DNA from 4 places in the Streptomyces sp. NPDC049954 genome. Region 2 is predicted to be linked to each of the others. Evidence: riboswitches for the same ligand, from Rfam matches in the RefSeq annotation. Region 2 holds a riboswitch; each other region holds the start of a gene.
What was found. A riboswitch is a leader RNA that binds a small molecule or an ion and turns the genes downstream of it on or off. The one in region 2 is predicted to bind cyclic di-AMP.
Positions count from the first base shown of each region.

Region 1 (2,190 bases), 200 kb from region 2:
CTGCTCGCCCGGCACACGGGCCGCGATCCGCGGGACGTCGGCGCGGACATCGAACGGGACAAGGTACTGACCGCCACCGAGGCGCGCGCGTACGGGATCGTGGACGCCGTGGTGGGCGACCGGGGCCCCCTGCCGGGCACCTGGAACCAGTGAGGACGCGATGCTGCCGCCGGAGCTGCCACCCCTGCCCGCCCTGACCAGGGCCGAGGGCGAACTGATCGACAGTTACCTGGCCGCCGCCGACCTGCTCGGCCGCGCCAATCCCGGCCGGGGCGGCGACACGTACGCCGCGCTGCGGGCGGCTCAGGCGCTCGTCGCCCGGGCGGTGAGCCTGCGCGACGCGCTCGCCCGCATGCACGCGCGCGGCGAGACGGAGCTGCACGCACGGACCCTGGAACAGGCGCTGCGCGTACTCGACGGAGAGCGTCGTACCGCCCGGGTGGCAGTCCCCCCGCAGGAGGCCCCGGAGGCGTAGGACGCGCCGCGACACACGTCCGCGTGCGCGTTCCGCGACCACCCATGTCCGCAGCGCGACGCAAACCTACCAAACGAGGTACCCACCAACGGCGTACCTCCGGGCCCTGGGGGACCGGCTCGGGGTTGCGCTCCGCGTGGGCACTCTCGGCCCGGCGGATGACTGCGCCGCTGGTCGGGCGCTCGTCCGCTCTCGACGGAGGGTGCCGCCCGGGAGGCGGGACACCCGAACGGCACAAGGGTGAGGAAGCTCACATAGGGACGATTCTGCCCGGTTTCCGGCCCGGCCGTGCGTGAAGATCCTTGACGACGACAAGCCCCCGTCGCAGCGGCGGGGCGGTCCGGGCGGACGCCGAATCCCGCCGCCGTCCGGATGCCGGTCGACACATGGATCGGCGGGAGTGGAGGACCCAGCACGGCGGGTCGGCGCGTGTGGAGCGCGTCGGTCCTTGGGGTGAAGCCGCAATGCGGCCGGGCATCTTCGCCGGCCCGAACCCGACAGGTCATCCTTCACAGGCGGTTGACGAAGGGTTACGCATGTCTGTGCGGAATCGAGTTCCCGTTCTGCTGACCAGGGCCGGCACCGCCTCGGCTCTCACTCTCGCCGCCGTGGGCGGCACCCTGGCAGTGCCGGGCGGCGCCCCGGAGGCCCGGGCCGCCACCGCCGGTGTCCACGCCAAGGCGCTCAGGATCGCGGCTTCCAAGAAGGGCTCGCCCTATGGCTGGGGCGCCGCGGGCCCCCACCGCTTCGACTGTTCGGGGCTGACTGTCTACGCCTTCAAGAAGGCGGGGAAGGCCCTGCCGCGCACCGCCCAGGCGCAGTACAACAAGACCCGGCACATCTCCGCGGGCCACCGCACCAAGGGGGACCTGGTCTTCTTCCGCTCGGGCGGCAGCGTGTACCACGTGGCCATCTACGCGGGCGGCAACAAGGTGTGGCACGCGCCCAAGACGGGAGACGTCGTCAAACTCGAACGGATCTGGACGAGGTCGGTCAGTTACGGACGCGTGAGGTGAGGTGAGGGGCGGCGGGCGCGGCGGACACGTCCGTACGGCGGGTGGTGACGGCCCGCCAGGTGCCGCCGTGCCCGCTGCTCACCACGTGCCCTCCCCCGTCCGGCTCCGCGACCGCGCCCCGCTACGGACGGTGCGGACCGGGCGGGCAGAACGTTTTTGCAGGGGCCGGGGCCCGGGGACGGCCGTTCAGTCGAGTGCGGCCGCCCCGGCCTGCCACGGGAGTTCGACCCGGACGGTCTTCCCGCCCTCCTCGGTGGGCACGACCGACAGCCGCCCGCCGCACTCCGCGGCGAGCCACCGGATGATGACCAGGCCGCGTCCGTTGTCCTGCTGCACGGCGGCGGGCAGCCGCTGGGGCCAGCGGGGGTGGCTGTCGGTCACTCCGATACAGAGCCGTTCATCGCGTTCCAGCACGAGCTCCACCGTGAAGGTGGGTGACTGCCCGCAGGTGTGCTGGACGGCGTTGGTGGCGAGTTCCGAGACGATCAGCCGGATCGTGTCGGCCGATTCGGAGCCGGCGGGCAGTCCCCATTCGGCGAGGAGGGCGCCGACATGTCTGCGGGCCTCCGGAACCGAGGCCGGATCGCTCGGCAGCGTGACCGAGGCTTCCTGATGATCTGCCATGACGGCCTGTCCCTTCCCGCAGGGCCCGGTGAGGCGAGTCGTCGTGGAATGACACCGAGGGGCCGGGCCCTTACT
Region 1 covers NZ_JBFALS010000008.1:403,940-406,129, forward strand. Annotated here, with positions in the region: gene AB0J21_RS21290 (ATP-dependent Clp protease proteolytic subunit) at 1-153, shown strand, start outside; gene AB0J21_RS21295 (hypothetical protein) at 161-475, shown strand; cyclic di-AMP (ydaO/yuaA leader) riboswitch at 815-1,008, shown strand; gene AB0J21_RS21300 (C40 family peptidase) at 1,012-1,491, shown strand; gene AB0J21_RS21305 (ATP-binding protein) at 1,678-2,115, opposite strand.
Region 1: another riboswitch for cyclic di-AMP. It lies ahead of AB0J21_RS21300 (C40 family peptidase); the one in region 2 lies ahead of AB0J21_RS20320 (transglycosylase SLT domain-containing protein).

Region 2 (2,190 bases):
GCCTTCGGGCGTTCGGGGGCGGCCACCGGCACAGCGCAGACGGGTGGGGGAGGAGCCCACCGGCTTCTCCCCCACCCGTCATCGGTTCACGCCCGGGGCGTAAGGGCTCAGTACGGACCGTTCACGTTGTCGATCGAGCCGTAGACGTGCGCGGCGTAGTTGCACGCGGCGGTGATGTTGGCGACCGGGTCGAAGCTGTCCATGGACGTGCCGGGCACGTGGTACGCCTGGAACGTCGGGTCGATGACCTGGAGCAGCCCCTTCGACGGGGTGCCGGCGGCGGCGTTGGAGTCCCAGTCGTTGACGATCGTCGGGTTGCCCGAGGACTCCCGCATGACATTGCGGTGGATGCCCTCGTAGCTGCCGGGGATGCCGTGCTCGGCCATGATGGCCAGCGACTGCTTGATCCAGCCGTCGAGGTCGTTCGTGTACGTCGCGGGCTGCGCGGCGGGGGCGGCGGCCTTGCTCGCGGCCGTCTCGGTGGCGGGCTTCGCCGGGGCGGCGGGCGGCGTGCTGGTGCGCTGCGAGCGGTCGGCACGGTCGGCGCCGCCGCTCCGGCCGGCCGAGGCGCCGGAGACCTTGGCCTCGGCCTTGCCGCCGATGGTCAGCTTCAGGCCGGGGTGGATCAGGTCCGGGTTGTCACCGACGGCCTGGCGGTTGTCCTGGTACAGCTTGTGCCAGCCGCCGTCGACCGAGTGGTTCCTGGCGATCTTGGCCAGGGTGTCCCCGGAGACCACGGAGTAGGCGGCGGGGGTGGTTTCCCCGGCCGGGGCGCCGGCCGCGACCTTCTGCTCGGCCGCCGGGTGGGACTGCGCCGCGGAGGCGATGTTCGCGCCGAACAGGGGAAGGGCCAGGGCGGCTCCACCCGTACTCACGGCGATCAGGCCGCGGGTCAGCGAACGGGACGTGCGACGACGATTGTTACCCATTGCGGGCATGGTGCGTTCCTCTCCGTCGCCTGCGAGGTGAGCTGTCGGGTTCAGGCTGGAGATGCCTGGCCGCGATGAACGCGACTTCACCCCGAGCCGTTCCGGAAATCCGGACCGGCGACTTACCTGGGTCCCCCGCTCCTGCCGTACGTGAATAGGTCGGGTTTCCGGACAGCGGCAGGATTCGGCGTTCTGCCCGGATGGACCGTGACGTTAAGCGAGAAGCGCCGGATCGGACAAGCTTCACATTCTTGATCACCGTGCATTTACATGATCAATGAGGGCGAAAGCGAGTTCCGCCGCTTTCTTCGCGCAGTCAACTTTCCCCGCACGGCGCGAAATGGACCGCGCCCCGGGAGCGCCGTCCCCTCCGAACGTGACCCTCGCCACCGCGTCCGATTAGCGCGTTTTGCTCCGCCGTGAACGGAGCCGGGAGTGCCACGACAAGGGCGCGAACCCGCACTCACACGTCACTACAAAAGACTCATATCGGGCGGCGAACGGGACGTATCGACGCGAGACCAGCCCGCAGGGCACCTCAGAGCACCTCAGCGCACTCAGGTGCGCCTCGGAGTCCGAGAGACGTCCGCCGCCCGGCCGATCCGTCTCGGTCGGGCCACGAAAGGCGGCTCGGCGGACCAGAAAAGATCACGCGGGGGCGGATATCGAAGATCGCGCGGACGGCCGGAGATCACGGTCGGACATCACGGCCGGATCGGCGATCGAGTGAGGGACTGATTACCTGAGCGGACACCCCCCTCCCCGGCATCCCACTCCTCTGCCTCCAGCCGATGAAATTGATCAATGAATTGTCCCCGGGATGCCCCCTTTCCGGCACCGGCGCCCACCCGGGTGGAAATTTGCCTCATTCCTTTTGTCATAAGCCCGGTGACGGGACGACAACAACGCGATGGCCGCCTTTCGGCGCCAAGGCCGTTTGCCGCGCCCGCAGTTCGGCCCGGCAGAGCCCGGCGGGCTCGCGCCCCGCGGACGGCGCGCCCGGGCGTGCACGTGCGCACCCGGGCGTCCGGACGCGGAGACGGGCGGAGACGGTGGGAGACAGTGAAGACCGAGGGGCGGCCGCCTTGCCCCGTCGGGGTGAAGATTCCCTCCTCGGGGGCAGCAGGGCGGCCGATGCGGTGCGCATCGGCCCGGCGCCACGAGCACCGGACCGTACGGTCACGTCCCATGAGTATCTGGCTGCCTCTGTCCGCGGTCGTCCGGCTGATCCGCGCGACGGCCCTCGGAGCGGTGGCGGGCG
Region 2 covers NZ_JBFALS010000008.1:199,397-201,586, forward strand. Annotated here, with positions in the region: gene AB0J21_RS20320 (transglycosylase SLT domain-containing protein) at 108-938, opposite strand; cyclic di-AMP (ydaO/yuaA leader) riboswitch at 943-1,129, opposite strand; gene AB0J21_RS20325 (DUF1345 domain-containing protein) at 2,118-2,190, shown strand, end outside.

Region 3 (2,190 bases), on a different contig from region 2:
ACACCGTGTCGACGGCCTCCAGGGCCGCCCGCAGGTACTCCACTCGTGCCTCGAACAACGGGTTGAGCAACTCCATCACCTCGGGCGCCATCGCCTCGGGGGAGTCGCTGCCGCGCCGGACGAGGTAGCGGCGGTGCGGGGCGTTCGACTCCAGGTAGTCCGCCTCGATCGCCTCCCGCTCGACGCCCACCGCGAGCAGCGTGAGCGCTATGGAGGTGCCCGCGCGGTCCTTCCCGGCCGCGCAGTGCAGGAGGGCCGGCAGGCTGTCCGTCGCCATCGCGCGCAGCAGCCGCCCGTACTCGTCGGTCCGCTCCTCGACCAGCTCCCGGTAGGTGGCCGCCATCCGCGCCTCCGCCCGGCCCTCGCCGAGCAGCTCCCGCAGCTGCGCCAGCTCCCCGTGCCGCACCATCCGCCAGAACTCGGCGCCGTCCGCGGGGTCGTTGAGCGGCAGGTGCACGTTGCGCACCCCGGGCAGCTCGACGTCCGGGCCCTCCAGTGCCTGGTCCGCCGCGTTGCGGAAGTCGAAGACGGTGCGCAGGCCGAGCGAGGAGAGGAAGCTCACGTCCTCGGCGCTCGCGTGCGCGAGGTGGCCGCTGCGGTAGAGCCGGCCCGGGCGCACCCGCCCGCCGTCCACCGTGGGCAGCCCGCCCACGTCCCGGAAGTTGCGTACGGCGGTCAGCTCGGGCTCGGCCTGCGGCACCTGCTGCGTCACGGGGATTCCCTTTCCGGTGGGCCGCCGGCGCGGCTCGCCGGCACGGCGCGAGCCCGACCCTACGACAGACGCCCGTCCCCCCGACAGGACGTCGGACGGTCCTGAGGGGCCGGGGTGAGCAGCGTCATAACCGTGACGGTCCGTACCGGCCGCCCTTTCCGTCGAGGCCGCATTCCTCCGGCGGATGCAGGGAAGTGAAGATCAAAATTCCACGGAGCGTGACAGAAATCCGCTCAATGGATCACTAAAAGGGATACACGCGGGAAAGGTATGGCTTGTCCGGCGAGTTCCCACTCCTTTACGGTCACCCTCAGTCCGGCCGGAACGCCCAATCCTGCCGCCGCCCGGATTCCCGCTCCACTCACACCCGTACCGGCAGGAACGGGGGACCCACAGGCATCACCGCCGCCCGGTCCACCGGACGGCTAGGGGTGAAGCCGCGTTCACGCGGCCGGGCAGCTCCAGCCCGAACCCGACAGCTCACCTCGTAGGCGACGGAGAAAGAACACCACCATGCCCGCACAGGGTAAGAACCGCCGTTCGCTGTCCCACCGCCTCGCGCTGATCGGCACCACCGGTGCCGCCGCGGTGGTGCTCCCGCTGACCGCCGCGGCCGGCGCGCACGCCGCCGCCCCCGAGGCCGCCCCGCAGAAGGCCGACACCACCTACACGGTGGTGAAGGGCGACACCCTGGCCAAGATCGCCAGGACGCACCACGTCGACGGCGGCTGGAAGAAGCTCTACGAGATCAACAAGAAGGCCGTCGGCGCCAACCCGAGCATCATCAAGCCGGGCCTCAAGATCACCCTGGAGGCCGCCAAGGCCGCGGCCCCCGCCGCGAAGCCCGCCCCCGCGGACTCCGGCTGGACCGCGCCCGTCGTCGGCGTCAAGGGCGGCGGCTACGGCAACTCCGGCAACCTGTGGTCGCACGGCCACACCGGCGCCGACTTCCCCGTCTCCACCGGCACTTCGGTCAAGGCCGTGTCCAACGGCACCGTCATCGCCGCCGGAGACGGCGGCGCCTACGGCAACCAGATCGTCATCAAGCACGGTGACGGCCACTACTCGCAGTACGGCCACCTCTCCTCGATCGGCGTGTCCGTCGGGCAGACCGTGACCGAGGGCCAGCAGATCGGCCTCTCCGGTGCCACCGGCAACGTGACCGGCCCGCACCTGCACTTCGAGATCCGCACCGGCCCGGACTACGGCTCCGACATCGACCCGCTGGCCTTCCTCGCCCAGCACGGCGTCAACGCCTGATCCGGCCCCTCCCGGACCGCACCGGCCCGCCCGCCCGCGCCCCGCGCGGCGGGCGGGCCGACGCGCACTCCACGGGGCCCGCGCCCCCCATCGCGGCGGCGACGGAAAAGCGACAACGATCCGTTCTCCGACTCAGTCACACCAGGCCCGCCCTATTCCTGAATTGGGCGAGATTTGACCGGTGGTCTTTCTCACCCCCCGTCAACCCCTGCCTACGG
Region 3 covers NZ_JBFALS010000001.1:410,864-413,053, reverse strand. Annotated here, with positions in the region: gene AB0J21_RS01755 (tyrosine-protein phosphatase) at 1-712, opposite strand, end outside; cyclic di-AMP (ydaO/yuaA leader) riboswitch at 1,061-1,221, shown strand; gene AB0J21_RS01750 (LysM peptidoglycan-binding domain-containing M23 family metallopeptidase) at 1,226-1,972, shown strand.
Region 3: another riboswitch for cyclic di-AMP. It lies ahead of AB0J21_RS01750 (LysM peptidoglycan-binding domain-containing M23 family metallopeptidase); the one in region 2 lies ahead of AB0J21_RS20320 (transglycosylase SLT domain-containing protein).

Region 4 (2,190 bases), on a different contig from region 2:
GCGTTGCCGACGGGGTGACCGAGCATCTGAGCCGCCCGCCGTGACACATGAGCCCGCCGTTGAGCGGGGCCGCGCACGGACGAGCCGGGCGGCCGGAAAGGCCCCCGCCCCGGCACGCGCGGGGGACACGTGCCGGGGCGGGGCGGCCCTCAGGGGCCGGGGCGGCCCGTGCGGGCCGTGGCCCATGGGGGTGGGCCGGGGAGCGGCGGGCGCGGGGCCCGCCGGCCGGGTCAGCTCAGGTGGAGCTGCTGGCCCGGGTAGATCAGGTCGGCGTTCTTGACGATGTCGTCGTTGAGCTGGAACAGCTTGGACCAGCCGCCGGAGACGTGGTGCTTCTGCGCGATCTCGCTCAGCGTGTCGCCGGTGACGACCTTGTACTCGCCGTCGCCCTTGGGGACGATCTTGCCGGTGTCGGTCTTGACCGTGCCGGTCGTGGACTTCGGGGCGGCCTTGGGCGCGGCCTTGGGCTGCGGGGCCGCCTGGCGCTGCTGGCCGCGCGAGGCGGCCTGGCTGTCGGTGTGCTGCGGGGCGGCCTGCTGCGGCTGCTGGCCGGAGGAGGAGCCGGTGCTGACGCCCGGGTCCACACCGTCGTTGGTGAGGCCACCGGCGCCGGCGCAGGACCAGGCGCCCGGTCCCTGCATGGCGAGGAGCTTCTCGGCGGTGGCTATCTGCTGGCCCTTGGTGGCCAGGTCGGCGCGCGGGGCGTACTGGGTGCCACCGGCGGCGGCCCAGGAGGACTGGTTGAACTGGAGGCCACCGTAGTAACCGTTGCCGGTGTTGATGGACCAGTTGCCGCCGGACTCGCACTGCGCGACCTTGTCCCAGGTCGAGACGGAGGCGGCGGAGGCGGTGCCGGAGGCCATCAGCGGGACGGCGATGGCGGCGCCGGTGACACCCGCGAGGGCGACGACGCGGGTGGCCTTGGAAGAACGACGGTGCTTGCCCTTGCTGGAAAACAGCATGAAGAGGTCTCCTCACCGACGCCTACGAGGTGAGCTGTCGGGTTCGGGCCCGTGAGTTGCCCGGCCGTGCGACCTTGCGCACGACTTCACCCCGAGCCCCGTACGCCGCCCGGATCTCTCCGGACGGCGCACGGGGCACAAACCTTGGGTCCCCCGCTCCTGCCTTCGGCGCTCGACGCGACGACTGTCCCGCACGGTCGCCGGCAGGATTCGGCGTGACGACCGTCGGGGCTCCCGGTGGGGAGCGGAGACGACGTTAAGCAAGAAACAACCGGAACTTCAAAGACGATCAGGGCTGTTGAGACTCATGTCTCACTTGCCCTCAACCGGACAATTAGCCCCGAACCCTGACACCCTCTTGTCCGGTTATTGACCCGAATCCACACCAAGATCCAGGCTCTGGCCAGGAAGGATGAGGTCGGGGTCGGCGCCGACGACCTTCTTGTTCTGCTCGTACAGCGCGGTCCAGCCCGCGGGGAGCTTGTGGGCGTCCGCGATGGCCCAGAGATTGTCGCCCGAACGCACCTTGTACGTCTTGTCCTTGGTGTCGTCGTTCGCCGACCTCTGCCCGTTTTCTCCCCGGGAGGCGTGGAGTTCGCCGGCCACGGAACGGTCCGTTCCGGTGGCGGCCGGGTCCTGGGCGGCCTCGTCGTCCGGCGCCTGGTCCGTCGCGCCGGAGCCGGACGTGTCGTCGCCCCCCTCGTAAGAGGCGGACGGGTCGCCGGTGGGGCTCTGAGCGCCCTTCTTGGCGTGGCGGCCGGAGGACTTGCCGGAGGCGTCGTCCCCTCCACTCCCGGCCGAGGGGGAGGCGCTTGACTTGGCGTCCGGTGCGGACGATTCGTCCGAAGCGCCCGGCTTGGCGTGCTTCGAGCTCTTCTTGGGCGACTTCGACGCCTCGGCGCTCTCGTCCCCCTTGCCGGACTTGTCCCCCTTGCCGGACTTCCCCGCTTCGGTGGACTCGTCGCTCTTGCCGGACTTCGCCTTCTTCGCGGAGTCCCCGGAGGCCGAGGGCTTCGCGGAGGGCGAGGCGGGGACGGTCGAGGTGTCGCCGACACCCGCGCCCGCCGCGTCGTCGGTGCCGCCGTCATCGCGGGTCAGCCCCGCCCCGATGGCACAACCGGGCCAGGCGGACGGGCCCTCGGTGGCGAGGATGCGCTGACCGACGAGGATCTGCTGGGCGCGCGTGGCCATGTCGGCGCGCGGGGCGAGGTCGAGACCCCCGTTCGCC
Region 4 covers NZ_JBFALS010000002.1:516,400-518,589, reverse strand. Annotated here, with positions in the region: gene AB0J21_RS05765 (transglycosylase family protein) at 231-962, opposite strand; cyclic di-AMP (ydaO/yuaA leader) riboswitch at 967-1,143, opposite strand; gene AB0J21_RS05760 (transglycosylase family protein) at 1,329-2,190, opposite strand, start outside.
Region 4: another riboswitch for cyclic di-AMP. It lies ahead of AB0J21_RS05765 (transglycosylase family protein); the one in region 2 lies ahead of AB0J21_RS20320 (transglycosylase SLT domain-containing protein).